3 regions of the Sphingomonas sp. AAP5 genome follow, and region 3 is predicted to be linked to each of the others. Evidence: predicted binding sites of a transcription regulator. Region 3 holds the regulator's gene; each other region holds the start of a gene.
The links. Region 3 encodes LexA, which represses DNA repair genes until DNA is damaged. Its sites were predicted from a motif close to GTTCCNCNCTTGTTCT; they were not measured.

Region 1 (10,174 bases), 440 kb from region 3:
CCGCAGCGGCACTGAGCGTCGCGCCGGCCATCGACGAGAAACGCCTCGACATAGAGCTAGGTGCATTTTCTTATCGCTATGAGCCTGATGAAAGTGCCGCCCAATTTTTTTCCAACGAATGCTCCTACCATAACTGGTTGGTGTCGGTCACTACCCTATGCACACCAGACAACCCGTTCTCGAGAGAGAAACTGGTCCTTGAGACAGATATCGCTGATTTTTACAGCAGAATATATTTTCATCGCATTGAGCATGTTTTAGATGACATTAAGGCACCGAACTCGGCTCGAAAAATCATCGAAAATATAATAAAGACTTCTCGGGCACGGCAATCGTACGGCCTCCCTGTTGGAACGGCAGCCTCACGCATAATAGCAGAGGGAGTGCTAATAGATATTGACGAGATGCTGCGTCAGCAGGGAATTTCGTTTACGCGCTATGTCGATGATTTCAAGATATTCGTAGAGAGCCCCGAGGCCGCTCATACGGCGCTTTGTAGACTTGCGGAATATCTCATGCTCACAGAGGGACTCTCCCTTAACGCAAGCAAGACTCGAATTCTCCCGCAGTCAGCAATAATTGAAGAAATAGAATCAAAGTTTAGCGATGTATTTTCAGATAGTGAACGAAAAGCGTTAGATCGTTACATTCAGGCCATATACGATGATGAGGATATAGAAGAAGCAGTCGCACTGGACGTCGACCCAGACACTCTAGAAATAAAACTAGAAAATATTATTTCTAGCGCGTCAATAGATTATACCTCGGTTAAATTAATTCTGAAAGCTCTTCGCGCAACCGGCGTGACGGATCCACTCATTTTTCTAAATCGATTCTCAAAGCTTCTTTATTATGTTCCCAGAGATTTTTGTATTCTAATAGGATCGCTGGCGCAGCGCCAACCCAAGTTGGCGAGCGAAATAGCAGATCGAATAATATCGATTGCCAAGGAAAGGCCGTACGTCGAGATGGCGCTGGCACGAATCTGGGTAAGTCACTTATTCGTTTCCGGCGCTCTTGCGATTACGGTCGAATCGCTGGATAAGCTGAGCCTTGGTGATACAGTTATTGAGAGACGCCAAAAGATCCTTCTCAAGGGTAGGATTGGGGATCGAGCTTTTTTCAGAGAAGCGAAGACACGTTTCGCCGATCTGAGCGACTGGGAGAAGCCCGCCCTGATGCTCGCAGCTTCTTGCCTTTCGAAAAGTGAGTACGACACGTGGCTTGGATTTTGCAAAGATCGATACAACGATATTCTTTGTGATGAATATATTAGCTGGTTGAAAGCTAATAGGGAAAATTACGCCGAAGTTCTGAACGCTGACTTTGTCGTAAAGCCAAGAGCATCAAAGTTCGCAGCAATGTTCGCAGAATTCACCGACCTAGACCTAGCAGCACTCGAAGGGTGGCCGACTTTGGGAATAGCCGACCCATCCACGGCTATCGCCCCTTCAACAACGGCGCCAAATACTTCCCGGTAAACGACCCCTTCGCCTTCGCCACCACCTCAGGCGTCCCCTGCGCGACGATCTCGCCGCCCTTCACGCCCCCCTCGGGCCCAAGGTCGAGCACCCAGTCCGCGGTCTTGATGACGTCGAGGTTGTGCTCGATCACCACCACCGTATTGCCCTGCTCAACCAGCTGGTGGAGCACTTCGAGCAGCTTGCGCACGTCCTCGAAGTGCAGCCCCGTCGTCGGCTCGTCCAGGATATACAGCGTCTGCCCGGTGGCGCGGCGCGACAGTTCCTTGGCGAGCTTGACGCGCTGCGCCTCGCCGCCCGACAGCGTCGTCGCCTGCTGGCCGACCTTGACATAGCCCAGGCCCACTTCCTGCAGCATCGCCATCTTGTCGCGGATCGGCGGGACCGCCTTGAAGAATTCGACCGCATCCTCGACCGTCATGTCGAGCACGTCGGCGATGCTCTTGCCCTTGAATTTCACCTCGAGCGTCTCGCGATTGTAGCGTTCGCCGTGGCAGACGTCGCACGTCACATAGACGTCGGGGAGGAAGTGCATCTCGATCTTGAGCAGCCCGTCGCCCTGGCACGCCTCGCAGCGGCCGCCCTTGACGTTGAAGCTGAAGCGCCCGGGCTTGTAGCCGCGGGCTAAGCTTTCGGGGAGGCCGGCGAACCAGTCGCGGATCTGGGTGAAGCTGCCGGTATAGGTCGCCGGGTTCGAGCGCGGGGTGCGGCCGATCGGCGACTGGTCGATGTCGATCACCTTGTCGAGATATTGCAGGCCGGTGATCTTGTCGTGCTTGCCCTGGACGATGCGCGCGCCGTTGAGCGTGCGCGAGGCGGCGGCGAACAGCGTGTCGATCGTGAAGCTCGACTTGCCCGAGCCCGAGACGCCGGTGATGCAGGTGAAGGTGCCGAGCGGGAGGCTCGCGGTGACCCCCTTGAGGTTGTTGGCGGTGGCGTTGTGGACGGTGATCTTCTTGCCGTTGCCTTTGCGCCGGGTCTTGGGGACGGCGACTTCGCGGCGGCCCGAGAGATAGTCGGCGGTGATGCTGTTCTCGTTGGCAAGGACTTCCTCGAACGTGCCTTGCGCGACGATGTGGCCGCCGTGGACGCCGGCGCCCGGCCCCATGTCGATGACATAGTCGGCGGTGCGGATCGCGTCCTCGTCATGCTCGACGACGAGCACGGTGTTGCCGAGATCGCGCAAGCGGCGCAGCGTCTTGAGCAGCATGTCGTTGTCGCGCTGGTGCAGGCCGATCGAGGGCTCGTCGAGCACGTAGAGCACGCCCGACAGGCCGCTGCCGATCTGCGACGCGAGGCGTATGCGCTGCGACTCGCCGCCCGACAGCGTGCCCGAGGTGCGGTCGAGGTTGAGGTAATCGAGCCCGACATTGTTGAGGAAGCCGATCCGCTCGAGGATCTCCTTGAGGATGCGCTCGGCGATCGCATTCTGCTGGTCGCCGAGCTGGCTCGGGACCTGCTCGAACCAGGCGAGCGCGTCGACCACCGACAGGCGCGTGACGCTCGAAATGTCGCGCATGCCGATCTTGACCGCGAGCGCCTCGGGCTTGAGGCGCGCGCCCTTGCAGACCTCGCACGCCGCGGAGGATTGGTACTTGCTCAGCTCCTCGCGCATCCACGCGCTCTCGGTCGAGAGCATGCGGCGGTTGAGGTTGCCGATCACGCCCTCGAACGGCTTCTTGACGTCGTACGACTTCTTGCCGTCGATGAAGGTCAGCGTGACCGCCTTGCCCTTGGTGCCGTAGAGGATCGTGTCGCGGGCGGTCTCGGGCAAGTCTTCCCACGGCGTGTCGAGCTCGAACTTGAACTCGCGCGCGAGGCTGCCGAGCACCTGCATGTAGTAAGGCGACGGCGGGTTGGACTTGGCCCAGGGCACGACCGCGCCCTTCTTGATGCTGAGCGCGTGGTTGGGGACGACGAGCTCCTCGTCGAACAGCATCTTTTCGCCGAGGCCGTCGCACGCCGGGCACGCCCCCTGCGGCGCGTTGAACGAGAAGAGCCGCGGCTCGATCTCGGCGATGGTGAAGCCCGAGACCGGGCAGGCGAACTTTTCGCTGAACACGATGCGGCCGGGGGGCGCGTTGTCGCCGAGCACTTCGTTCTTGGGGGTGTGCGGCTCGACCGGGTCGGCGGGGTCGACATAGGCCAGCCCGTCGGCGAGCTTTAGCGCGGCCTCGAAGCTTTCCGCCAAGCGCGTCGCGATGTCGGGGCCGATGACGAGGCGGTCGACCACGACCTCGAGGTCATGCTTGTACTTCTTGTCGATCGCGGGGGCTTCGTCGATCTCGTGGATCTCGCCGTCGATGCGGACGCGGGTGAAGCCGGCCTTCTGCCACTCGAGCAGTTCCTTCTTATACTCGCCCTTGCGGCCGCGCACGACGGGGGCGAGCAGGTACAGCCGCGTGCCCTCGGGAAGCGCCATCACGCGGTCGACCATCTGGCTGACGGTCTGCGCGGCGATCGGCTCGCCGGTCGCGGGCGAGTAAGGGATGCCGACGCGCGCCCAGAGCAGGCGCATGTAATCGTAGATCTCGGTGACGGTCGCGACGGTCGAGCGCGGGTTGCGGCTGGTGGTCTTCTGCTCGATCGAGATTGCTGGCGACAGGCCCTCGATGTGATCGACATCGGGCTTCTGCATCAGCTCGAGGAACTGCCGCGCATAGGCGCTGAGCGACTCTACATAGCGCCGCTGGCCCTCGGCGTAGATCGTGTCGAAGGCGAGGCTCGACTTGCCGCTGCCCGACAGCCCGGTGATGACCGTCAGCGTATCGCGCGGGATATCGACCGAGACGTCCTTGAGATTGTGCTCGCGCGCGCCGCGCACGGAAATATGAGTCAGCATGGGAGCGGTTTGTTCCAGATTTGTTCGGATGGCGCAAGCGACCGGTTGCAGGGGCGAGATGGGGCGTTAAACTCGCAACGACAAGGTTTGGGGGCAAGCGATGAAGACGATGCTGATTGCGGCGCTGCTCGCGCTAGGGGGTCCCGCGCCCGCCGACGCGCCATTGCAGCCGACCGGCAAATGGACCGTCGAATATGCCGATGCGGCGTGCATCCTGTCGCGCGACTATGGAGATGGACAGGCACGCAGGACGCTGGGATTCAAACCGTGGCCACTGGGCGATGCGTTGGAGATCGTCACCCTTTCGTCGGGCGCCACCACCACCCGTGCACGCTCCCTTAAAGCCCAGTTGCTACTCCAGCCGTCGGGGCAGGCAATCGAGAGCACGGTCGCAGTCTATGACGTGAAGGCGAGAAACCAGATCGTCACGACCCTCCGGACCGAGCAAGACGGCGCTGCGGCCGTGCAAACCTCTTCAGCGCTGACGATCGCATCGGCCGACGGAGCCCGCACGAGCTTCGCGGTGCCCGGAATGAAGAGCGCCGCCGCGGCGCTCCGGGCGTGCCAGGACGATTTGCTGAAACAATGGGGTGTCGACCCGTCCGAGCGCGACAAGGCGCCATTGCCAACGCCGCTTACACCAATGGCGGGCTGGATCACGACTGACGACTATCCGTCCGAAGCGCTCTCGGCGGGCAGCGCAGGCACCACAATGATGATCTGGGCAATCCAGCCCGATGGAAAGGTCGGCGATTGTCGGATCATTCAATCGAGTGGATCGAAGTCGCTCGATCTGGCCTCGTGTGCGGCCGTTACCAAGCGGGGGCGATATGCCCCGCCGCTCGGCTACGACGGAAAGCCGACGACGGTGCACGCGATGCGCTACGTGAATTGGCGACTGCCCTGAGCGACCGTTAGCCCCGGCCATAGGCCGGCAACGCCAGCCGCCAGCGGATTGCCGCAGCCCGCAGTGCAAAACCGCACGCAGCGGCGATCGGCGCGGCGAGGCTTGGCGAGATGCCCGCGCTCACCAGCACGACATACGACCCCGACGCCAGCGCCGCCGCAGTCACATACAATTCCGGCCGCATCAAGATCGATGGCTCGCCCGCGAGCACGTCGCGGATGACGCCGCCGATGCACGCCGTCACCACGCCCATCAGCGCCGCCGGCACCGGCGGGATGCCGAATGCGAGCGCCTTCGCCGCGCCGAACACGGCATAGGCGGCCAGGCCTACCGCATCGAGCCAGTCGAGCGCAGTGCCCTTCCACCAGCGCTCGGGCGTCGTCCACACCAGCACCGCGACCGCAAGGCAGATCCCCGCGACGAAGCGATCATGCACCCAGAAGACCGGCGCGCCGATCAGCAGGTCGCGCACCGATCCGCCGCCGACCCCGGTAATCAGCGCGAAGAAGGTGGCGGTGACAAGCGTCTGGCGATGCCGGATTGCGGCGAGCGCACCGGTGATCGCGAACACGGCGATCCCGAACAGATCGAGCCAGGGCAGCGCGGAGCCGAATTGCCAGGGAAATTGCGAGGGCATCGCAGCGCTCTACCCGCGCAAGGCGCGCGAGGGAATGCGGCGCGCGACACAGGGTCGCGCGCCGCAGCGATCAGCGGACGGCTGCCGCTTCGTTGGCGACGACTTCGCCGCGCTGTTCGGGCGTCATCGCGCTGGCGTTGACATCGGCGGCGCGGATCGCGTCGGCGCGCTCGTCGCCGGTCTTGCGCTCCTGCTTGGCCTGCTCCTCGAGGTCCTTGGCGCTCGCCTCCATCGCGTCGGCGCGGTTGTCGGCAGCCTTCTCGACTTGCTTGGCGAGCTTGCCGTCGCCATTTCCGCCGCATGCGGCGAGCGGGAGTGCGACCAGCGCCAGCGCCGCGATCATCGTCTTCTTCATGTGAAACCCCTGTTGGACACGTACCGTGATGGTACGCGCGGGAAAACCGCCGTGCGCGCGGATCGTTCCACCTGCGCAGCGAGCGCGACGCTGGCATCGGCGCGGGGCATGGGGCATGGTCGCGCGATGCGACGGTATCAGCGCTCCACCCTCCTCTTTGCAGCGTGCCTCACCGGGTTGGCGGGGTTCGTCGATGCGCTGGCCTATTCGAGCATGGGCGGCTTCTTCGCTTCGTTCATGAGCGGCAATACGACGCGGCTCGGCGTGTCGCTCGCCACCGGGGCGAGCAACGACGCGCGGATCGGGGCCGGGTTGATCTTGAGCTTCGTCAGCGGCGTGGTGGCGGCGGCGATCATCGGACGTTCGCGGCCACACCATCAGCGCGTCGCGGTGATGGCGCTCGTCACGCTGCTGCTCGGCGGAGCGGCGCTGTTTGCGCCATATCATCCGGTCATCGTGCCGCTGCTGCTGCTGGCGACCGCGATGGGGGCGGAGAACGGCGTGTTCACGCGCGATGGCGAGGTCAGCATCGGGCTGACGTACATGACCGGCGCGCTGGTGCGGATCGGCCAGGGGCTCGCCGCCGCGCTGATGGGCGAAGGACCACGCTGGGACTGGGCGCGCTATCTTGGGTTGTGGCTGGGGTTCGGCGCGGGGGTGATCACGGGCGCGCGGTGTTATGCGGCGTACGGGACCGGCGCGCTGTGGATCGCGGCGGGGGCGGCGGCGGTGCTGACGGTTGGGGCGCGGGCTACGCAGCGCGATACGGCGTAAGGGCGCGCGCCGACCGAGCAGATGCAACCGAGCCGTTCCCCGGCGAAGGCCGGGGCCCAGTCGTGCTGGAGGCGACGATCGCGCGACACCGCTCGCTTACCTCCGCCCTTGCTATTGGGCCCCGGCCTTCGCCGGGGAACGGGGGTGTGGCCGGTTGGCTTCCTGGTTGGCAGCGGCGTGGCAAAGCCACGCCGTCGGTCGGCGCTTCGGGCGCCGCCGGCCGGTCTGATCGCGGCGGGGCCGCGCCGTAGCTTTGCTACGGCTTGGCGCGATCAGACTCAGACGTGTATCGCCTTCCCTCTCACCGCCATCGCCGCTTCCTTCATCGCCTCGCTATGCGTCGGATGCGCATGGCAGGTGTAGGCGATGTCCTCGCTCGTCGCGCCCATCTCCATGCCGAGCGCAGCCTCGGCGATCATCGTGCCCGCAGGCACCGCGATCGCCCAGACGCCGAGCACGCGGTCGGACTTGGCATCGGCGATGATCTTCACGAAGCCGTCGGGATCATGATTGGTCTTGGCGCGGCTGTTGCCCGCCATCGGGAACTTGCCGACCTTGATCTCGCCGCCGTTCTTGGTCGCCTGCTCGCGCGCGACTTCCTCGGTGAGGCCGACGCCGGCGATCTCGGGCCAGGTGTAGACCACGCTCGGGATCACCGCGTGGTTCACGATGCCGGTGTGGCCCGCGATGTTCTCGGCGACCGCAATGCCTTCGTCCTCGGCCTTGTGCGCGAGCATCGGGCCCGGAATCACGTCGCCGATCGCCCATACGCCGGGGACGCTCGTCTGGAAGCGGTGATCGGTGTCGATCTGGCCGCGCGGGTTGGTCGAGAGACCCGCGTTCTCGAGCGCGAGGCCGTCGGTGTTGGGACGGCGGCCGATCGAGACGAGCACGCAATCCGCTTCGATCGTCTCGGCTGGGCCGCCGGCCGACGGCTCGACGGTGAGCGTCGCCTTGTCGCCGTTGACCGTCACGCCGGTGACCTTGGTCGAGAGCTTGAACTCGATGCCCTGCTTCTTAAAGACCTTGTTCGATTCCTTGCGGATATCGCCGTCGAAGCCGGGAAGGATCTGGTCGAGATATTCGACGCAGGTGACACGTGCGCCGAGCCGGCGCCACACGCTGCCGAGCTCGAGCCCGATCACGCCGCCGCCGATCACGACCATATGCTCGGGCACCTTGTCGAGCTCGAGCGCGCCGGTCGAATCGACGATGATCTTCTGGTCAACGGTGACGCCCGGCAGCGGGGTGACCGACGAGCCCGTCGCGATGACGATGTCCTTGGCGGTGACGGTCTGCTCGCCGACCTGGACGGTGTGCGCATCGACGAACGCGCCGCGGCCCTTGAGCCAGGTGACCTTGTTCTTCTTGAACAGGAAGGCGATGCCGCCGGTCAGCTGGTTGACCGCGTCGCGCCGCTGCGCGTGCATCTGCGGAAGGTCGAGCTCGGGCGTGACCTTAATGCCGAGCTTGGCCATCGTGCCGTTGGCGGCGGCGTCGAAATACTCGCTCGCGTGGAGCAGCGCCTTCGACGGGATGCAGCCGACGTTGAGGCAAGTGCCGCCAAGCGTCTCGCGCGATTCGACGCAGGCGGTGCGCAGGCCGAGCTGGGCGGCGCGGATCGCGGCGACGTACCCGCCGGGGCCCGAGCCGATGATGAGGACGTCGTAATCGTAGTCAGCCATGTGTCACTCCGTTCGCCCCGAGCTTGCCGAGGGGCTGCCTTCTCTTCCGTCCGACAGACAAGGACAGTGCTTCGACAAGCTCAGCACGAACGGAATATGGGTAGATGCGATCCGATATTACAGGTCGATCAGGATCCGCGTCGGATCTTCGATCGCATTCTTGAGCGCGACGAGGAACGTCACCGCTTCGCGACCGTCGATCAGGCGGTGATCGTAGCTCAAAGCGAGGTACATCATCGGGCGGATCACGATCTGGCCGTTCACGACGACCGCGCGGTCCTCGATGCGGTGCAGGCCGAGCACGGCGGCCTGCGGCGGGTTGATGATCGGGGTCGACATCAGCGAGCCGAACACGCCGCCGTTCGAGATGGTGAAGGTCCCGCCCTTCATCTCGTCCATCTTGAGCGTGCCGTCCTTGGCGCGCTTGCCGAAATCGCCGATCGTCTTCTCGACCTGCGCGACCGACATCTGGTCGGCATCGCGCACCACCGGCACGACGAGACCGCCGGGCGACGACACCGCGACCGAGATATCGGCATAATCGTGATAGACGATCTCATCGCCCTCGATCGAGGCGTTGACGCTCGGGATGTCTTTCAGCGCGAGGCACGCGGCCTTTACGAAGAAGCCCATGAAGCCGAGGCGGACGCCGTGCTTCTTCTCGAACAGATCCTTGTACTTCGCGCGCGCCTCGATGACCGCGGTCATGTCGACGTCGTTGAAGGTCGTCAGCAGCGCGGCGGTGTTCTGCGCTTCCTTGAGACGCTTGGCGATCGTCTGGCGCAGGCGCGTCATGCGGACGCGCTCTTCCTTTCGACCGGTCGACGCGGCGACCGAAGCCGAGACCGGAGGTGCGGCGACGGGTGCCGGGGCAGGCGTCGCGGCGGCAGCGGCGGCGACGTCGTCCTTGGTCAGGCGGCCGTCCTTGCCGGTGCCCTTGACCGTCGCGGGGTCGACACCGTGCTCGAGCACCGCGCGGCGAACCGACGGCGAGAGCGCTGCAGGCGTGTCGCGCGGGTCGGAGGCAGGCGCCTGCTGGCCGGCGGTCGCGGCGGGCGATGCCTGTGCTTCAGCGGCTGGCGACTGGAGCACGGCGGGCTGCGGCGCGGCAGCGGTGGCGGGAGCGCCCTCGCCTGCGTCGATCGTCGCGATCATGGCGCCGACCAAGACGGTGTCACCGACCTGCACCGCGTGCTGGCCCATCACGCCGGCGACCGGCGACGGGACTTCGACCGAGACCTTGTCGGTCTCGAGGCTGGCGATCGGCTCGTCGACTGCGACCTTGTCGCCGGGCTGCTTGAGCCATTCGCCGAGCGTCGCTTCGGTGATCGATTCACCGAGTACCGGTACTGTGACTTCGGTTGCCATATCAGCCTCTTTTCTCTTCCCCGGCGAAGGCCGGGGCCCAGGTGCGCAACGCTTGCCGATCAAGCGAACCGCGAAATTACGAATGCCCGGCTGCGCGTGCAGCCGGGGTGAACATCAAACCTTGC
Region 2 (10,174 bases), on a different replicon from region 3:
CGGCACGACGATCTGCCGACCCGGCTATGCACGATCGGTCCGCCCCGCCTTCGCGGTTACCGCGCCCGTCAAACGGCGCTTGATGGACGCGCAGCATCCAGGCGAGTCCTTCGCCGATTACGAACTCGACCATCTGATCCCGATCTCGCTTGGCGGTGCGCCGCTCGACCTGCGTGATCTATGGCTCCAGCCCCGGCGCGGCCAGGCGAACGCGGCCGACAAGAATGCCTTGGCCTATGTCTTGTGGCGATTGGTTTGCGAGCGCCGCGTGCCACTTCGGACGGCGCAGCAGGCCATCCGGCGCGACTGGACGAAGGCCTACGACACATACGCGACGCCCGAGAATGTGGCGCGCTACCACTTTGCGCACCGCCAAAAGGAGCGCGACTAGGCTCGCACAGGCCCGCCGGATCCGATCCGAACATCAACGAAGGAGGAAATCATGCCACAGAATATTGCCGAGTTCCGGATCATCGGTCGCATCGGCAAAATCACGGCGCGCGAGAAGGTCACCTATGTGAGCGTCGCCGCCAATTATAACCGCCGCGACGGCGACGACTGGAAGACCGACACGCTGTGGAACAGCGTCGTGTGCTTCTCCAATGTCGGACCCCAAGTCGAAGCAGCCGGGAAGGGTGATCTGGTGCATGTCACCGGCCGGGTCCGCGAGAGCAACCACGGCGAAGGCAACGAGGTTTCCTACCGCACCGAGCTGATCGCCGACACCTTCTCGATCCTGACCAAGGCCGAAGCCGAGCATAGCTGATTGGGGATCGGAAGCGGGTTGGCGGCACGGCTGCACCTCCGCCGCGTTGCGGTCGAGCCAGCGTGGCCGTTCCAACCCGGTCGGGTGACGATCCTCGCTTGGTTGCCACCCGGACGAAAGAGATCGTCGCGCCGCGCGCGGCCCACCTTCTCATGTCGACCATCCAGAGTGGAGGATGCCGCCTGTGCCTTCGGTGATATTTTCCGGAGGCTAAAGTGACCGAAACCGACCAACTTCACAGGACGTGGCCGATGACGAGACTACCGCTCGATGCCGAAATCCGAGCCAAGAACATCGTCGAACAGCTCGGCGGGGTGTGGCGCGGCACTCGCGGCGAATGCCGCTGCCCGGCCCATGACGATGGCTCACCCAGCCTGTCCGTCCGCCTCGGCGATTCGGCGATCCTCTTCCACTGTTTTGCCGGCTGTACAGCGCTCGAGGTGCTGAAGGCGCTTCAGCGCCAAAAGCTCCACGACCGTTCTGCGGTGGCAATGCCGGAGGGAAAACCAAAGCGCGACATGGGCGCGCTCGCCCTGCGTCTCTGGAATGCCAGCGTGCCGGTCGCGGGCACGCTGGCCGAAGCCTATCTCGTCGCCCGCGGCCTCTCCGCGCCCTATCCCAAAGCTTTGCGCTTCAACCCGGCGACCATATTCGGCTCCGGTGCCGACAGACGCGTAATGCCCGCGATGATCGCCGCAGTCGAAAACGACGTCGGACTGGTTGCTGTCCAGCGGACCTTCCTCGATCCTGTCGATGTGCTGCGCAAGCCCATCCCAAAGCCGAAGGTTGCGCTCGGACTGCTCGGCACAGCAGCGATCCGTCTTGCGCCGGCGACCGACGAGCTGGGCCTTGCCGAAGGGATCGAGGACGCCCGATCGGCGACTGAATGGTTCGGGACGCCGACATGGGCGCTGGGCGGTGTCGAACGGCTAGCCTTCGTCGCGATCCCGGAGAAGGTCCGCCGGGTGATCGTTTACGGTGACCGAGGCCGCGCGGCCGATCGCCTGCTGGAAAAGGCACGCGATCACCTGACAGCGAACGGGCGCGAGCTCATCAGCCGCGTGCCGGAGCATCATGACGACTGGAACGACGCCTGGCGCGCGCACCAGCGGAGCGCATGAAACCGCAACTGCGGCAGCTGAATTACGCGGATCATGGGCGTGTCAGCCGAGCCGCATCAACTGGGAAGGGTAGGGGGCAACGAGCCCCTTCAGATCGTCCCATGGTGCCGATAGCCAGCGATCATAGTCGTCGTCGTGAAGGACCACCGGCATCGCCTTTGGATGGATCGGCGCGACGATCGCATTCGGCTCGGTGGTCAAGAACCCATAGGCATTCCCGCGCTCGGTCGGTCGCCAGATTCCGGCAAAGGCAAAAATCGGGCGGCTAGGCACGTCGAACCAGTGCAGCGGCTTCTTTCCGTCCTCGCCAGGCGCGACCCCGAACTCGGAGAACGCCGTCACCGGCACCAGACAACGACGCCCCGGCGTTGTCAGCATCGACCGCCAGAAGCTCGAACTGAGATTGCGCACGTTGGTCACGTACTTGGTGAGCTTGACCGCTGGATCGCGCTTGCTCGGCACCTGCGTCGGTACACCCCACTCCATCCGCTCGATCTTCCGGTCGGCGCCGTCCTGGATGACCACTTGGCCGTAGAACGGCGTCTTCTTGCCCGTCGGAAAGATGTCGGGGACCGGATACGTCTCGTCGGGCTCGTAAGGCGGGCGGATGCCGAACGTCGCGGCGATCTCCGCCTGCTTCGCGGTCAGCCTGTATCGATTGCACATCCGAGCACCCTTTCGGTGCCGGCAAGCTCCGCCCGCCGGCACTCTGGCCTTAGAGCTTGTCCTTCAGACCCTTGGCGGGTGTGAACGAGACCTTCTTCGATGCAGCGATCGTTATCGCCTCGCCGGTCGACGGATTGCGGCCCTGGCGCTCAGGACGATCCTTGACCGAGAACTTGCCGAAGCCGGCGATCGAGACTTCTTCGCCTTTTGCGGCCGCGCTTGCGATCTGGTCGAACACGGCGGCGGTTGCGGCCTTGGCCTCGGCCTCGCTCGTGCCTGTCGTCCCAGCGACGCCCTTCGCCAGTTCACCGATGTTCATGCTACTTACTCTCCCTAGTGGATCTGGCCGGACCTTAGCCGTGCCGAGCGCCGATACAATGATGCTGCTCGACGATGCGCATGTCGCGGGCGCCCGCCTGATGGTCCGCAAACTGTCTAATCATGACGTGGTGGAGGTGTATCAGCCCGGGTGCGGGCAGGGGGCGATCGCCGAGCTGGCGCCCGAGCCAACGCAAAGACTTCGGCCGGGTTTCTACTGCGCGCTGCGCTCTCGCGTGACGCGCGGATCTTCATACAGGTCGCGGATTGCGCGCAGGCGAAAGACGTTCCACCAGCGCTGCCATCGATGCTCGGCCGCATCGTGGATCATATGGCAACGCTGGCAGAGCGCCGCGAGATTGCCGGGCATGCTGTTGCCTGGATCGTGATCGAGATGCGCACAAGCCAGCACGACATAAGTCGTTCGTATCGACGCCAGAATGAAGCTGCCCTGGAGCGCGATCCGCTTGCCACGGCCGGAGCGCCAGCACACGGCATCGGCATCCCACCAGCGACCATCGCCAAGATGTGCGACCCGACGCATATGCGGCCTCGAGCAGTGCTCGCAGCGCGCGCCGGCCCGATCGAACCGGATCACGTCCGACAGCTGGCGCCAGTCGATCGGGTAAAGCCAGCGGTTTTCAGGGCGGATCGGCATCTCGATTCTATGAGTCAGCCGATGGCAGAACGAAAGCGAAATCTTCTTGGTTTGTTTTTGGTCTGTTGTGTAACCGTTCCACGCGGTGCGTACCGTCAGTTTTCGTGCCGATGCCCGTGATCGTGCGCGGCGAAACTGGCAACTCACTCGAGATCGCGCTGTAGACCTCGTATTCGTTACGAATCCGTACCGTCCGGCCCTCGGCTGCGGTCAAGCCCAAAGACTCGATCCGGCAGACATAAATCCGTTGACCAAGCGCCGGCGGTAACGGAACATAAAGCGAACACGTAGAGTCTAACCACCATGTCAGCCGTCCTCGATTCGCTTCCCCAGAGCATCGCCCATCTGCGAAGCATCGCGATGCCGCTCGCCGATTACCGGGTCCTGCCATTCGGCGTGAGTGACCTCGACAACCGGCTGAACGGGGGAGGGCTCCGGGCTGGAGCGCTGCACGAGGTCGCCGCACGGACCTGTTCGCTGGTCGACGATGCGGCTGCCACGTTGTTCCTTGCCGGTATTGCCGCGCGAGAAGCGCAAAACATGCGTGCCCCGGTGCTTTGGGCAAGCTGCCGGAACGATCTCTACGCGCCTGGCTTGGCGCAAGCCGGGTTGTGCTCGGCGAACGTGGTCTACGCTCAGCCTGGGGACGACGCCGCTCTCCTGGCGGTTGTCGAGGACGCGATCCGGGATGGTACGCCGGCAGCGGTGGTGGCCGAGACGGCAAAAGTTTCGATGGTAGCCACGCGCCGCCTGCAGCTCGTCGCTGCTGAAGCCGACATTCCTGTGCTGCTCTTGCGACGCTGGCGGGGCCGCTCGCAAGACCCGCTCGGCGAGCCCTCCGCTGCCTGGACGCGCTGGCGGATTGCCAGCGCCCCGTCGCAGCGGCTCACGGTTGCCGGGGTGGGACGCGCCCGTTGGTCGGTCGAGCTGGCGCGTCAACGCACCGGCGGGTCTTTCTCATTGATCGTGGAGGGGTGCGATGAGACGGGTTGTCTCGCTGTTCCTGCCGCACTTGGCCATCGAGCGGCTGAGACGGCTGGACCGGCACGCTACGCCGCGGCCTGAGCGGCCCGCGCTCCAGCTTCCGGTCGACGACGATCCGGGTGAATGCTCTGTCCCGAGGGGTGGCGGATGGCGGCCGGGTGCGCGCTGGGCGCGGGCGCAATCGCCTACCAAGGCCGAGGTTGCCGGGCAGATAGCCGCGCTTCCGGCGCATGCGAAGCCGCCCATGCGCGAACTCGGGCGGCGATCGGAAGCTGCGAGCCATCCGTACAAGGACCAGTCGGTCACGCGACCGGCCATGATCGTGACACGGCCCGCAACCGCTCACGCTCCGCTGGCGCTTGTCGGCAAGGTTGGGCGTCGTGAGGAAGTTGTGGCCGTCTGTGCCGCGGCGACCTCGCTCGGCATCCATGTCGGAATGGCCGCGACGCATGCCCGCGCGCTGGTGTCCGATCTCGACTTCCGGCCCGCCGAACCAGAGGCGGACGCAGTCCTGCTCGATCGCCTGGCGCTGCTTGCCGTTCGGCGTTGGTCGCCCATTGCGGCCGCGACGCCGACCGATGGCCTGTGGCTCGACCTCGCCGGCTGCGATCACCTCTACGGGGGAGAAGAGCGATTTTGCCGACGCCTGCGCGCCTTTTGCCAGCGTGCTGGGTTTACCGCGCGCGTTGCGGTCGCCGACACGCCCGGTGCCGCACACGCGCTCGCCCGGTACGGCCGGGAAGATCTGACGATCGTGCCGGCCGGTGGTACGGTCCGAGCGATATCATCGCTACCGATCGCTGCCTTGCGGCTGACCGGCACGGCGCTCAGCGCTGCCAAGCGGTTCGGCTTCGAGACTATCGCAGACCTTTTGCCGGTCGCGCGCGGCCCGCTCGCGCGGCGGCTGGGCCTGCCCGCCATCACCCGGCTTGATCAGGCGCTCGGTGGCGTAGCGGAGCCGATCACACCGCGCGAAGATGTCACCGTTCCAGCCGTCGAGCGCCGCTTGCTCGAGCCGATCGGCACGGCCGAGGCGATCGCGCAGGTGATGGAAGATCTGCTGGGCGATTTGGCCGAGGTACTGCAGGCGAGAGGGCTCGGTGCGCGATCGCTCCGACTGTCGGGGCTGTGCGTCGACGGGACGGAACAGGTGGTTGCCGTCGGGACATCGCGGCCGACACGCGAAGTTCCCCATCTCCTGCGACTGCTGAAGCTCAGGATCGAGCGCATTGATCCCGGACTGGGGCTTGAGCAGTTCCTGCTTGTGGCGCCGCATACCGAGCCGCTCGATGCAGTGGATCTCGGCGCAGTGCTAGCCGGCGAGGTTCTGGTGCGCGACCCCGCGCGCCTCGTCGATGTCGTCGCCGGCCGCATTGGCCCGAATGCCGTCTATCGGATCGCGCCGATCCCGAGCCATGTACCCGAGCGAGCGGTCGCGCGCGCCGACCCGGTCGAAATGCCGGCAGGGTGGCCGACATGGCGGCGGCCGGTTCGGCTCTTCGCCAGGCCAGAGCCCTTATGGGGCGTCATTGCGCTGCTGCCCGACCAACCGCCGCGGCGCTTCGAGTGGCGTGGCGAAGCGCACAAGGTCGTCGCCGGCGATGGCCCCGAGCGGATTCACGGCGAATGGTGGCGCCGCGACGCCGAGACTTGGGCGGTACGGGACTATTACCGCGTCGAGGATGAGGCAGGCGGCCGTTTCTGGGTATTCCGGCGCGGCGACGGCACCCATGATGATACCGGCGATCTGAGCTGGTGGATCCACGGCGTGTTCGCATGAGCGCGCCCTATGTCGAGCTTCAGGTGCTCACCCATTTCTCGCTGCTGCGCGGCGCGTCGAGCCCCGACGAGCTGTTCGCGGCGGCGGCACTGCTCGGGTATTCCGCGATTGGGATCAGCGACATCGGTACGGTGGCGGGCGTTGTGCGCGCCTGGGAGGCGCAAAAGGCGACCGGCGTCCGCTCGATCGCGGGTACGCGTGTCGATCTCTCCTGCGGGCGTCGCCTGATTCTCTATCCGACCGATCGCCCCGCCTGGTCACGGATCACGCGGCTCCTGACCCTCGGCAAGAAGCGGGCGGGGAAGGGGGGCTGCCTGCTGCACTGGCACGACCTCGAGCCATGGTCGGAGGGGATTGTTGCGATCCTTCTGCCGGACGAGGCGGATCAGGCGAACCTTGCGGCACTTGCCGACCTGAAGACGGTTTACGGCCGACGCGGGTACATGGCGCTGTTCCAGCGACGGCGGCCGGACGACGCCGTCCGTATCGATGCGCTGGCTAGGCAGGCTGGCGGCGCCGGGGTTCGCGCGGTCGCAACCGGTGACGTCCTCTACCATGCGCCCGAAGCCCGCCTTCTGCAGGACGTGGTCACGGCCGTGCGCGAGAAGTGCACCGTTGATGAGCTCGGCTACCGCCGTGAGATCAACGCCGATCGCGCGCTCAAATCACCGGAGGAAATGGTCCGGCGCTTTCGTGATTATCCCGATGCGCTGCGCGCCAGCGTCGATATCGCTTGGGCTTGCACCTTCGATCTTGGTGAGCTGGCCTATCAATATCCCCACGAGCGGCTGATCGATGGCCTGAGTGCGCAGGACGCGCTGCAGAAGCTCGCGACCGAGGCGGTTGAGCGGATGTTCGATGGCAAGGTCCCGGCCGCCTATACCGACCAGATCGGCCACGAGATGCGGTTGATCGGCGAGCTCGGTTACGCGCCCTATTTCCTCACCGTCTATGCGATCGTGCGCGAAGCACGCCGCCGCGGCATCCTGTGCCAAGGGCGTGGCTCGGCCGCGAACTCGTGCGTGTGCTTCGTGCTGGGGGTGACCTCGATCGATCCGATCAAGCACGAGCTTCTCTTCGAGCGCTTCGTGTCGGGGGAACGGCGCGAACCACCCGACATCGACGTCGACTTCGAACATGAACGTCGAGAAGAGATCATCCAGTGGATCTACGAAACCTATGGGCGTGATCGATCCGCGCTGACCGCGGTCGTTCAGCGCTACCGCGCGCGCGGTGCGGTGCGCGATGTCGGCAAGGCGTTGGGGTTGCCCGAAGACCTCACGTCCTCGCTGGCGGGGCTGGTATGGGGGTGGTCCGCCGAAGGCGTGGGCGAGAAACAGGTCCAGGAGCTGAACCTCGATATCGGCGATCGCCGACTGCGCCTCACCCTGGAACTCGCCCGCAAGCTGATCGGCGTGCCCCGCCACATGAGCCAGCACCCGGGCGGGTTTGTCCTGACGCATGATCGGCTGGACGATCTCGTGCCGATCGAGCCCGCCGCGATGGAAGATCGCCAGATCATCGAGTGGGACAAGGACGACATCGATGCGCTGAAGTTCATGAAGGTCGATGTGCTCGGCCTCGGCATGCTCGGCTGCATGAACCGTGCCTTCAACATGCTCGAGCAGGATAAGGGCATCCGCATCGGCCTGGCCGACCTCCAGGACGACGATCCGGCGGTGTACGCGATGATCCAGAAGGCCGACACGCTCGGCACCTTCCAGATCGAGAGCCGCGCGCAGATGTCGATGCTGCCGCGGATGAAGCCACGCCGGTTCTACGATCTCGTGATCCAGGTCGCGATCGTCCGACCCGGGCCGATCCAAGGCGACATGGTTCATCCCTATCTTCGTCGGCGCGAGGGGCTGGAGAAGCCCGAATATCCCCGGCCGGAGCTCCGCGCGGTGCTGGAAAAGACGCTCGGCGTGCCACTATTCCAGGAACAGGCGATGAAGGTCGCGATCGTGGGTGCGGGCTTCACCCCGGCCGAGGCGGATCAGCTGCGTCGAGCGATGGCGACGTTCAAGGTCACCGGTGGCGTATCGCACTTCTCGGAGAAGCTGGTCGAGGGCATGGTCGCGCGCGGTTATCCGCGCGACTTCGCCGAACGCACCTTCCGCCAGCTCGAGGGCTTCGGCTCCTACGGATTCCCGGAAAGCCACGCGGCGAGCTTCGCCAAAATTTCCTACGCGTCGAGCTGGATGAAGCATCATCATCCCGACGTCTTCTGCGCCTCGCTGATGAACGCGCAGCCGATGGGATTTTATGCGCCCGCGCAGATCGTGCGCGACGCTCAGGCGCACGATGTCCAGGTGCGGCCGCCGTGCATCAACGCGAGCCGTTGGGACTGCACGCTGGAGCCGACAGGCGGCCGCTACCTCGCGGTGCGGCTCGGGCTGCGCCAGGTGCGCGGGCTGTCGAACGCCGACGGTGCCGCGATTGTAGGCGCACGCAGCACGACGCTGTTCGATTCTGTCGAGGACGTGTGGCGTCGATCGGGCGTCCAACGCGCGGCGATCGAGAAGCTGGCGGATGCCGATGCGTTTCACGCGTTCGGCGCGGATCGGCGGCAGGGCCTGTGGAAGGTGAGGGGCCTCGGCGAGGCGCCACTGCCGCTGTTCGCCGCCGCGGATCGCGCTGCGGAGACGATCAGCGCCGAAGGGATCGAACCGTCCGTCGCGCTCCGTCCGTTGACGGACGGGCGCGAGGTGATCGAGGATTACCGTTCGCTGCAGCTTTCGCTGCGGGCGCATCCGCTGACGTTCGTTCGGGGTGAGCTGGCCAGGCGTGGCGTGACCAAATGCGCCGAACTCGCGAACATCCGGGATGGCCGGCACGTTGAGGTCGCCGGCATCATTCTGGTCCGCCAAAAGCCCGGCTCCGCCAAGGGCGTGCTGTTCATCACGATCGAGGACGAAACCGGGATCGCCAACGGTATACTATGGCCGGATCGGTTCGAGCGGCAACGCCGCACGATCATGTCCGCATCGATGATCGGTATGAAGGGCAGGGTGCAGAAAGAGGGCGAGGTGATCCACGTCATCTGCGACCGGATCATCGACCATGGTGATCTGCTGCACCGCGTGGGCGAGATGTCGTTCCCCCATCGTACCGGCCGCGGCGACGGGGCCAAGCATGCCGGATCGCCTGACCGGGGTGACGCGGGTTGGAAGCCGGAGCCGCGGAACTGCTACTGGCCGCCGCACGCCGAGGGCATGGACCCCGAGGACGCGGTTCGCTTCAAATCGCATGACTTTCGTTGAGCGATGGCAAAGCTCGCTCGCCACCAGCGCGTCGTCATAGCGCTATCGGTCCATATCCTGCGGAGCGGCGTCGCCCGCTGCTCGGACGCGCGCGTGGACGGCGTAGAGGTTCGCCTGGCGCTTCGGTGTCTTCTACCGCATTGCCCGGAGCGTTGGCCGCTCGAGCTTTATTGGGATGCGGCGCGCCAGGAGAATGAGATCGGCAGGGCGCAGGGTGTGACCGCCGCGTTCAACGGCATTGTCCGTCAGCTGCGCCGCGCAGGCCGATATGAGGAAGTGCTGGATCAGTGAGAAAGAGTGCCGCCCGCATCCTCGGCTCAGGCACCTCGGGGGTGATGCCCGTCGAATGCCATGGATCGATCCGGCTGGGCTTCCTTGCGTCACGGCTTCAGCCTTCTACGTCGGCGGCAGTCAGCAGGATCGGGGGCTCCCCGCCGAGCCGCTTGACGAACTCGCGCTGTGCTATGCGGTGAATGTCGCTCTCGAACTCGATGAAGACCTCGAGGGCAGTTTCGGAATCGAGCGTATCGCGATCGGGATCAAGGAGTTGCGTCAGAGCCTCGCTGGTAATGAGGAACTCAACGACCCCTAAGTTGGTGGCACCCGTGAAACCGACGC
Region 3 (10,174 bases):
TCGGTGATGGGCGTACGCCACGTCACGCTGCCGATCCACGGCGTGCAGTTCCATCCCGAGAGCATCGCGACCGAGCATGGTCACGCATTGCTGGGGAACTTCCTGGCGGATGCGGGTATGATCCTCCCCTCCCGCTTGCGGGAGGGGCCGGGGGAGGGCCTGTTCGAGATGCACGGGACGGACTCCCCTCCCCTAACCCCTCCCGCAAGCGGGAGGGGAATTTGACGACCCTCGCCCTCCTCCCCGACCCGTCCTCCCCGCTGAGCCGGGAGTCCGCAGCGCAAGCGTTCGCCGACCTGCTCGACGGCCATGTCCCCGACGACGCCATCGCGAGCTTCCTGATCGGCCTGACCGAACGCGGCGAGACCAGCATCGAAATCGCCGCGGCCGCGCGCGCGCTGCGCGACCGGATGCTGCCGATCGCGGCCCCCGCCGGCGCGCTCGACGTCTGCGGCACCGGCGGAGACGGCCACCACACGCTCAACGTCTCGACCGCGGTGTCGATCGTCGTCGCGAGCACCGGCGTGCCCGTCGCCAAGCACGGCAACCGTGCGGCCTCCTCCAAGTCCGGCGCCGCCGATACGCTCGAGGCTTTGGGGCTCGACATGCACCGCGCCGGTCTCAACGCCGAGGCGAGCTTGAACGATATCGGCATCGCCTTCCTGTTCGCCGCCAACCACCACCCGGCGATGAAGCGCATCACCCCGATCCGCCAGGCGCTCGGCCGCCGCACGATCTTCAACCTGATGGGCCCGCTCGCCAATCCGGCGGGCGTCACACGCCAGCTGATCGGCATCGCGCGTCCCGATTATGCCGCGACCTACGCCGCCGCGCTCGAGCAACTCGGCACCGAGGCGGCGCTCGTCGTGTCGGGCGAGGAAGGCCTCGACGAACTGTCGAGCGCTGGCCCGAGCATCGCGGTCGCGGTCGGTACGATCGACCTCCCGCGCACGATCACGCCCGAGGATGCCGGCCTGCCGCGCCATCCGATCAGCGCGATCCGGGGCGGCGATGCCGTTCACAATGCCGCCGCCTTGCGCCGCCTGCTCACTGGCGAGACCGGTGCGTATCGCGATGCCGTCCTGCTCAACGCCGCCGCGGCGCTGATCGTCGCTGGCACCACGCAAACCCTCCCCGAAGGCGTCGCCATCGCTGCCGAAGCGCTCGACAGCGGTTCGGCGAACGCCTTGCTCGATCGTTGGATCGCTTACTCATGACCGATATTCTCAACCGCATCCTCGAAACCAAGCGCGCCGACGTCGCCGCGCGCAAGGCGACCACCGCGCTGAGCGAACTCGACGCGCGGATCGCGGCCCAGTCACCACCGCGCGGCTTCCGCGCCGCGCTCGATGCGCGCGCAGCCGAGGGCGGCTACGCGCTGGTCGCCGAGATCAAGAAAGCGAGCCCGTCAAAGGGCCTGATCCGCGAGGATTTCGATCCGCCGGCGCATGCGGTAGCCTATCAGGCCGGCGGTGCGACCTGTTTGTCGGTGCTGACCGACGAAGCGTGGTTCCAGGGATCGGACGGCTTCCTGACCGCGGCGCGCGGCGTGTGCGACCTCCCGGTGCTGCGCAAGGATTTCATGGTCGATCCGTGGCAGGTGCCCGAATCGCGTGGGCTCGGTGCCGACGCGATCCTGCTGATCATGTCGGCGCTCGATGACGTGACGCTCGCCGAGATCGAAGCGAGTGCGATCGAATGCGGGATGGACGTGCTCGTCGAAGTCCATTCGCAAGCCGAGATGGAGCGCGCGCTCAAGCTCAAGTCGCGGCTGATCGGCGTCAACAACCGAAACTTGCGCGATTTCACCGTCGATTTCGCGCGGACCTACGAGCTGGTGTCGAAAGCGCCGAAGGACTGCACCTTCGTCGCCGAAAGCGGGCTGACGACGCGCGCCGATCTCGACGCGATGGCCGAGCACGGCATTCGCTGCTTCCTGATCGGCGAGGCGCTGATGCGCCAGCAGGACGTCGAGGCAGCGACGCGCACGCTGGTCGGCTAGGCGGTCGGGCGACACCGCTTCGCCGGGCGGCCCCGGCTTAGACGTCTGACCAAACCTTCGTCATCCCCGCGAAAGCGGGGATCGCGCAGCCTTGCCCGGATACCAGCAGAAGAAGCGGGATCCTCGCTTTCGCGAGGATGACGGGGATGAGTCCGGATCGTAAGGGCGGGCCGCTACAGCGCCCCGCCCTCACCGCATCAGAACTTGCCGCTAAGCGTCACGCCGATGATCCGCGGGTCGTTGAACACCGCGGCATTATAGTTGTCGAGCACGCCCTTGAGGTTCTTCTCATTGGTCAGGTTGCGCACGAACACCGCCAGCTCATACTTGCTGTCGGGACCGGTATAGCCCGCCTTGAGCCCAGCCTCGAACGTGCCCTCCGACGTATATTCGACCGTCCTGTACGGCACGAAGCTGGTGTAGCCCTGCAACGTTACGTCGCCGCCGACGAACAGCTTGCCGCCATTGCGGAGTGGGAAGTCGTAGCGTGCGTTCGCGTCGAGCTGATACTTCGGCGCGTTGGGGAGCGCGTTGCCGTTGATCTGCGCGAGCGTGGCGGTCGTAACCCCTGCGGCGTTGCGGATCGCGATCGTCGGATTGAGCACGGTGCAGGTCAGCGCCCCGTTGAGGAAGCACGCCGGGGTATAGACGCGCGTGTCGTTGATCTCGGTGTGCAGCACGCTGCCACCCAGACCCAGCGTGAAGTCACGCACCGGGCGCCACGTCAGCTCGGCCTCGCCGCCCCACGCCTGCGCCTGGTTGGCGTTGAACAGCAGGCCGTTATTGTTGGCATCGTTGCCGTTCAGCTGGATGTTGTGGACCTTGTAGTAGAAGCCCGTCGCGTTGAAGCGCAGCGTGTTGCCGAACAGGTTCGACTTGAAGCCTGCCTCGTACGACGTGATCGTCTCCGACCCAGCGGTCACGAATGCCGAGCTGAACACCGCGTTGCGGCCCTGGATCGTCGGCCCGCGGAAGCCGTGCGAGACGCGCGCAAACACGTTGACGTCGGGATCGACCGCATAGTTGAGGCTCGCTTCCCAGCTCGGCTGCGTGTCGGCGAGGCGGACGTTGGTCGCCGCGGTCGCCGGGAAGGTCGACACGCCCGCTGCGGTGCGCGGCGGGGTGACGAGGCGCGTCTTCTTCTCGTCATAGGTCACGCGCACGCCGCCGGTCAGCGTCAGCTCGGGGAGGATCTGATAGCTCGCCTGGCCGAAGCCCGCATACGACGTGTTGGTGTTGCGCAGCACGACGAAGTTGTTCGGGTTGGGATTGGTGCCGAACGAATTGTTGAGCAGGAAGAAGCCGCGCTGGTCGAACTCGGTCGTGTCGCGCGATTCGAAATAGATCCCGCCGATCTGCCACTTGAAGCGGCCCGTGCCGTTGCTGGCGAGGCGAACTTCCTCGCTCAGCTGATCGAGATCGCGCACGCGGCCCTGGCTCTCGCCGTAGAACTTGCCGCCGGCGAAGTTGCTCGCAGCACCGCCATCGGTGTCACCACGGCTATAACCCTTGGTCGTCTCGTACGCGGTGATCGAGGTCAGCGTGACCGCGCCGAAATCGTTCTTCGCGTTGAACGAGCCGCCATAGGTCTTGTACGCCTGACGGTTGCCGCCGCCCTCATCGAGCGCGACGCTGGCGCGCGGTGCTGCGCTGACGTCGTTGCTGCCGCGCAGGATCGCGCCGCGATGGAAGATCGTCGAGGTGCCCGAATAATCACGCGCATGCGCCGAAACCAGGCCGGTGAAGCCGGTCTCGGGCGGGGTCAGCATCAGCTGGACGCGGATGTCCTTCTCTTCGAAGCCGCCGAGCTTGTCCTTGCCGCCGACTGTGCCGTCGTCGCTCGGGCCGGTATAGGTGTTGTCGATCCAGTTATCGCGGCGCTGGTACAGGCCCGACACGCGGAAGCTCAGCACGTCCTTGACGATCGGGCCGCCGACGCCGGCATCGACGCTGACGGTGTTGTAGCTGCCATACGACGCGGTCGCGCGGCCGGTGAACTCGTTGGTCGGGCGGTTGGTGTCGAACTTGATGATGCCCGCGGTGGTGTTGCGGCCGAACAGCGTGCCCTGCGGCCCGCGCAGCACTTCGATCTGGTTGACGTCATAGACCGGGTTCGACTTGAGCACGACATGCTCGAGCACGACCTCGTCCTGGATGATCGACACCGGCTGCGATGCGCCGAGATAGAAATCGATGTTACCGAGGCCGCGAATGTAGAAGCGCGGGAAGATCTTGCCGGTGGTCGTCTCGGCGTAAAGCCCGGGGACGCGGTTGGCGAGTTCGAGCAGCGTGTCGCTGCCGCCCGAAGTGTAGGTCCGCAGATCGGCACCCGACAGCACGCCGACCGACACGGGCACTTTCTGCAGATTTTCGCTGCGACGCTGCGCGGTGACGACGATGTCGCCGAGGCTGTCGCTCTCTGGCGCGGCCTCGACCGCGGCGACGGGCGCAGCGGTTTCCTGGGCGCTGGCCGAACCGATGCTGGCGATCGCGCCGAACGCGGTGCCGAGCAGAAGGAGCGCCTTGGCGGCGTGTGACTTGGACATGATGTTCCCCCGATAGATGAAATAGGCTGCCCACACCGTTCGCCGCAGCGGACTTGTTGTCCTGCGCGGCGACGCGTCCGCGCTCCTGCGTGGTGCGGTGTGACCCCGACCGCGCGGCTAGGTCGGTATTGTGACGCGATTATGACAGGTGTGCCGCCACGTCTGCTTTGTCGACTGGCTGTGGCTTTCGAGTTGCACCGGGGCCTGCACGACGCCGACCACGGCGCGATCGTCAACGACAGTGCGCACCTGATTCAGGATACGATACCGATACACGATCCACCGCAACGACAGGCTGCCGACACCCCCCTAGCCCCGGCCCTCACGAGAAGGACACAAGGGCATGCGGCAAATCCTTTATGTCAGCGGGAACACCCTTTCGAGCGTCACGGCCGACCTTGCCGGCATCCTCGAACAATCGCGGCATAATACCGCGCTCGACAGGATCACCGGGCTGCGATGGTCGGATGGTCGCAGCTTGCTGCAAGTGCTCGAGCGTTCGCGCATGAGCGTCATGGCGACGTTCGCCCGCATCCTCGCCGACCCGCGTCATCATGCGCCGACCGTCCTCCAGCACCGCCATATTCGCCCCCTCGAATTCGGCGGCTGGACCATGGCGCACCCCGCGCCGGCGCCGCGGCCGACGCGGATGACGCCCAGATCGGGCGGCTGCTCGTGAACGCAACCGAAGCGGTGCGCACGCACTTCCACACGCTGATTTCGGCAGGCCATGTCGCCGCGCTCGCGCTCCCGGTCAGCGCGATCGGCACCCCGCCGCCCGCCCCGACGCCCGATTACGGCACCCCGCCGCCGCGGCGCGTCGATCGCCGGATCGGCGCACCCTTCCACAATGTCGGGCTCGCGCTGGCCAGCGCGTTTCGCGGGGGGCTGCAGGGCACCAACATTGACCATGACGCATGTATCGAAAAGCTCTGCGGCATCGCGGGGAGTGCGACCAGCGACTCGCAGGATATCTGCGCCGGACGGTGACAGCATCGCTTGACGGGCGATTTTTCGTTCCGTATAGGTTCGTCGTCTGTTCCGACGAAAGGGCCGCGCGATGCTTACCCGCAAGCAGCATGAGTTGATTTGCTTCATCAACGACCGGCTCGACGAGACCGGGGTATCGCCGTCCTTCGAGGAAATGAAGGAAGCGCTCGACCTCAAGTCGAAGTCGGGCGTCCATCGCTTGATCAGCGCGCTCGAGGAACGCCAGTTCATCCGCCGCCTGCCCAACCGCGCGCGGGCGCTCGAAGTGCTCAAGATGCCCGAGCGTGGAATCAAGACCCCGACCAAGGCGGCCCCCGCCGCCGCTTCGCGTGCAGCACCACAGCCTGCCAACGACGTGATCGAAATCCCGCTGCACGGCCGGATCGCGGCAGGCGTCCCGATCGAGGCGTTCGAGGGCGCGTCGATGCTCTCGGTCCCCGCGGCTTTGCTCGGCAATGGCGAGCATTATGCGCTCGAGGTGTCGGGCGATTCGATGGTCGAGGCGGGCATCCTCGATGGCGACTATGCGCTGATCAAGCGCCAGGATGTCGCGCGCGACGGCGAGATCGTCGTGGCTTTGATCGAAGAGAGCGAGGCGACGCTGAAATTCTTCCGCCGCGAAGGTGCGATGGTGCGGCTCGATCCGGCCAACCGCGCCTATGATCCGCAGCGTTATGCCCCAGCCCAGGTGCGCGTGCAGGGCAAGCTCGCCGGGCTGTTGCGCCGGTACGACTGAGCCACGGTCGGCGTGATCGACCGTCGCGCTTGAGGGTCGCGCGGCGAGCGATCGAGCGGCTCAGTCTTTGTGCTCGGCAAGGGTGTGAGCGACGATCGCGTTGGCGTGGCCGTGGCCCATGCCATGCTCGGTTTTCAGCATGGTGACGAGCGCCATGTGTTTTTCCGGCAAACGCTCGCGCACCAGCGCCTGCCACTCTGCGATCGGACGGCCATAGGTCTTCTCGATCGATGGAAAGTACGATGCGGGCCCTTTGATCGGTTGGTCAGCCACGGCGTGAAGGCTCCAAGATGCGGGAACGTCCCGAGGATCTTCCGGTATTTGGGGGAAGCCGCAAGGCCACCCCGCCCTATCGTTTCCCGTCCGTTACTGCTGCCCCAGCCCTCCCCGACAATCGAGCGCGCCAACGCATCCGGCCAACCCACCGCCGCCGACCAGCGTCGCCCTCCGGCGCCGCGATCCACGGATGCCGGTCGCCCGGATGGCGAACGGTCCGCACCGAATGCGATGCCAAAGCGATCGCAACGCCGCCGGTTTGCGCCAGCGTCTCGCGGTCGAGCCGCAGCCACTGCGGAACGCAATGGCGCGGCAAGCGCCGCTCGCTGATCACGATGTCGGCGCCGGCACACGCCGCGACGAGGTCGAGCGTCGGGACATGATACGCGCTGCGCGTCGCCAGGATGCGCCACTGTCGCCCTGCGACGGTCCGCGTCATCAGGCAGAGGTCGCGGCTGCAGCGCGCCTCGTGCTGCTCGGACATCAATACCGGGAGCGCAGCGATCCCGCCATTCTCGGCGAGCATGTCGGCGGTATAGTCCCCGGTCCGGTCGCGCAGCAAAGCCACGTCGCCCGCCGAGGTGCGGATCGCGACGTGCCGACCGTCTCCGGTGACGATCAGATCGGGCGCCGGGGTCGGCAGCGCCCATGCCAAGCCGATCGCTAGCGGCAGCGCCCCTAGCCGCCGCCAGCGCGTGCGCCACAGGCCGATCCACAATCCGCCCACCACCATCAGCGCGTAAGCGGCGCCGGGCATCGCCGGCAGCGGCGCGACCGAGCCCGGCACCGCCGCGGTCATGTGCGCAATCCACAACAGCAGATCGAGCGAGCGCGCCGTCAGCCACCAGAACGGCAGCCCCGCCCCCACCGTATCGAACAGCAACGCCAGCGCCTCGCACGGCATCGTCACGAACGTCGTCAGCGGGATCGCGACGATATTGGCGACCGCGCCGTAAATCCCCGCTTTGTGGAAGTGGAACAGCGCGATCGGCAGCAAAGCGAGCTCGACGACGATCCCGGTCAGCAGCAGCGACGCCAGTTCCCGCGCGATCCGCGCCAGTCGCGTCTGCTCGCGCGGCCCGAACCACACGCGCAACTGCGGATGCTCGTTGAGCGAGACGATCGCCGCGACCGCCGCGAACGACAGCTGAAAACTTGGTCCGGCGAGCGCCTCGGGATATAGCAACAGCACCACGATCGCCCCCGCCGCGACCAGCCGCAGCGTCAGCGCCTGCCGGCCCAGCGCCAAAGCGACCAGCACGAGCAACGCCGCGACGCACGAGCGGATCGTCGGCACCTCGGCCCCGGTCAGCAGCGTGTAGCCGATCGCCGCGAGCGCCCCCGCGCCCGCCGCGATCAACGGAACGCGCGTCTTCAGCGCGATCCACGGGCTGAGCGCGAGCAAGCGCGCGACCAGCAGCATCACCGCGCCGACCGCCGCGGTGATATGCAGACCGCTCACCGAGAGCAAATGCGCGAGCCCGGATCGGCGCATCGCCTCATTGTCGGCGAGCGGGATCCCGCCTTGATCCCCCGTCGCGAGCGATGCGGCGATGCCCCCCACCCCGCCCCCGCCAGCGCTCGCCTGGATATGCTGCGATAGGCGCTGCCGCAGGTCGCCGCCGCCTGTCCCACCGCCAGCGAGGATCGTGATCGGCGCAAAGCCACGCCCGGTCGCGCCGATCGCGTCGAACCAGGCGGTCCGCGCATAGTCGTACGCGCCGGGAACGCCTGGCGGCGGCGGCGGCATCAGCCGCCCCGAGAGCCGCAGCGTCGCCCCCGGCACCAGTCCCGCGGGAACGTCGGCATCGACGAGATTGACGCGAATATGCGCTGGCAACGTCGGCAACGGCCGAACCGGCCCGCGCGTCGCGGGCACCGCGAGCACGTGCAGCGGGGCCAGCCGCAACCGCACCACGTCGCGCGCCGCAAGCGGCTCGATCCGCTCGACTCGTGCGGTGAAGGTTGCGATCGTCGGTTCTGCGAGCACCACATGTGCCACGCGCTCGGCGCGCCACCAGATCAGCCCGAGCCCGATCGCAACCGCAAACCCGCCAACTGCGACGACCCGCGCCGTACGCCCCTGCCGCGCCAGCGCGACCCCGGCGAGCGCCACCGCGAGCGCCACCAGACCAGCCGCTTCCCATGCCGCCGGATCGGGCAGCACGAACCACAGCGCGATCCCCGCGCCGAGCGCCACCGGCAACCACAGCGGCAATTGATCGCGCTCGGCCTCGAGCCAGCTCTCGAGTCGATCGCCGACGCCAAACCACCCCCGCGGCACGCCGATTTGAAGCGCAGGAAGGTGCGTGCTAGAGGCGCTCAAGGCTGATCCGGCCATCCAATCTCTAGTCTGGGAGCATGCGCGATTGAGCGCAATATCTGACCCCGCCGCGGCCCCCGCCGCCGGCGCATCCGACACCAAGGTCGTCACGCGGTTCGCGCCGTCGCCGACCGGTTTCCTGCACATTGGCGGGGCGCGCACCGCCTTGTTCAACTGGCTTTATGCGCGGCATCACGGCGGCGAGTTCCTGTTGCGGATCGAGGATACCGATCGCGCGCGCTCGACCCAGCCGGCGATCGACGCGATCCTTACCTCGCTGCGCTGGCTCGAGCTCGATTGGGACGGCACCGAAGTCTATCAATCGCAGCGCGCCGACCGCCATGCGCAGGTCGCGCACACGATGGTCGAGCATGGCCATGCCTATCGCTGCTATCTGACGCAGGACGAACTCGCCGCGATGCGCGCCGAGGCCGATGCCGCAAAGAAGCCGCTGCGCGTGCGCAGCCCGTATCGCGATGCCGACACCAGCGCCGAGACCCGCCCGTTCGTCGTGCGGCTGAAGGCCCCGCTCGATGGCGCGACGACGATCGAGGACAAGGTCCAGGGATCGGTCACGGTGCAGAATGCCGAGCTCGACGATCTCGTCCTGCTCCGCTCGGACGGTACGCCGACCTATATGCTCGCGGTGGTGGTCGACGATCACGACATGGGCGTGACGCACGTGATTCGCGGCGACGATCATCTCAACAACGCCTTCCGCCAGTTGCCGATCATCCGCGCGATGCACGCGATCGAGGGTGGCTGGCCCGACCCGGTCTATGCGCACATCCCGCTGATCCACGGCTCGGACGGCGCCAAGCTATCGAAACGCCACGGCGCGGTCGGCGTCGAATATTATCGCGATGAACTGGGCGTGCTGCCCGAGGCGCTCGATAACTATCTGCTGCGTCTCGGCTGGGGGCATGGCGATGACGAACTCATCAGCCGCGACCAGGCAATCGAATGGTTCGATCTCGACGGCGTCGGCAAATCACCATCGCGGTTCGATCTGAAGAAGCTCGAGAACCTCAACGGTCAATATATCCGCCAGGCGGATGATGCGCGCCTTGCCGCGCTCATCACGCCGCAGCTCGGCTTCGAACCGACGGACGCTCAGGCAGACATACTTCGTCGCAGCATGGCATCGCTGAAGCCGCGTGCCGCCAACCTCAACGAGCTGGCCGCGGGAACGGCGTTCCTTTTCCACGTTCGACCGGTGGAAATGCACGCCGAAGCGACCGCGCTGTTAAGCCCAGATGCACGCGCTTTACTCGCCCGACTGCACGTCGCGCTTGACGCGA

Region 1: a site for LexA is predicted at 4,335-4,350, ahead of uvrA (excinuclease ABC subunit UvrA). Genes of this name have one in related genera too.
Region 2: a site for LexA is predicted at 3,799-3,814, ahead of E2E30_RS20145 (ImuA family protein). Genes of this name have one in related genera too.

The regions. Positions count from the first base shown of each region.
Region 1 is NZ_CP037913.1:271,207-281,380, reverse strand. It holds gene E2E30_RS01245 (RNA-directed DNA polymerase) at 1-1,481, shown strand, start outside; gene uvrA (excinuclease ABC subunit UvrA) at 1,441-4,323, opposite strand; gene E2E30_RS01235 (energy transducer TonB) at 4,424-5,230, shown strand; gene E2E30_RS01230 (trimeric intracellular cation channel family protein) at 5,238-5,867, opposite strand; gene E2E30_RS01225 (hypothetical protein) at 5,938-6,222, opposite strand; gene E2E30_RS01220 (YoaK family protein) at 6,274-6,996, shown strand; gene lpdA (dihydrolipoyl dehydrogenase) at 7,275-8,681, opposite strand; gene odhB (2-oxoglutarate dehydrogenase complex dihydrolipoyllysine-residue succinyltransferase) at 8,799-10,049, opposite strand; gene E2E30_RS01205 (2-oxoglutarate dehydrogenase E1 component) at 10,164-10,174, opposite strand, start outside.
Region 2 is NZ_CP037915.1:79,454-89,627, forward strand. It holds gene E2E30_RS20115 (hypothetical protein) at 1-391, shown strand, start outside; gene E2E30_RS20120 (single-stranded DNA-binding protein) at 443-766, shown strand; gene E2E30_RS20125 (DUF7146 domain-containing protein) at 1,018-1,887, shown strand; gene E2E30_RS20130 (SOS response-associated peptidase) at 1,930-2,553, opposite strand; gene E2E30_RS20135 (HU family DNA-binding protein) at 2,603-2,872, opposite strand; gene E2E30_RS20140 (hypothetical protein) at 3,086-3,529, opposite strand; gene E2E30_RS20145 (ImuA family protein) at 3,833-4,594, shown strand; gene E2E30_RS20150 (Y-family DNA polymerase) at 4,509-6,293, shown strand; gene E2E30_RS20155 (error-prone DNA polymerase) at 6,290-9,556, shown strand; gene E2E30_RS20160 (hypothetical protein) at 9,560-9,847, shown strand; gene E2E30_RS20165 (DUF1488 family protein) at 9,945-10,174, opposite strand, start outside.
Region 3 is NZ_CP037913.1:713,069-723,242, reverse strand. It holds partial or broken gene E2E30_RS03290 (anthranilate synthase component II) at 1-135, shown strand, start outside; gene trpD (anthranilate phosphoribosyltransferase) at 222-1,217, shown strand; gene trpC (indole-3-glycerol phosphate synthase TrpC) at 1,214-2,002, shown strand; gene E2E30_RS03275 (TonB-dependent receptor) at 2,200-4,548, opposite strand; gene E2E30_RS03270 (BLUF domain-containing protein) at 4,892-5,227, shown strand; gene E2E30_RS03265 (hypothetical protein) at 5,224-5,538, shown strand; gene lexA (transcriptional repressor LexA) at 5,609-6,274, shown strand; gene E2E30_RS03255 (DUF4287 domain-containing protein) at 6,335-6,547, opposite strand; gene E2E30_RS03250 (ComEC/Rec2 family competence protein) at 6,624-8,891, opposite strand; gene gltX (glutamate--tRNA ligase) at 8,920-10,174, shown strand, end outside.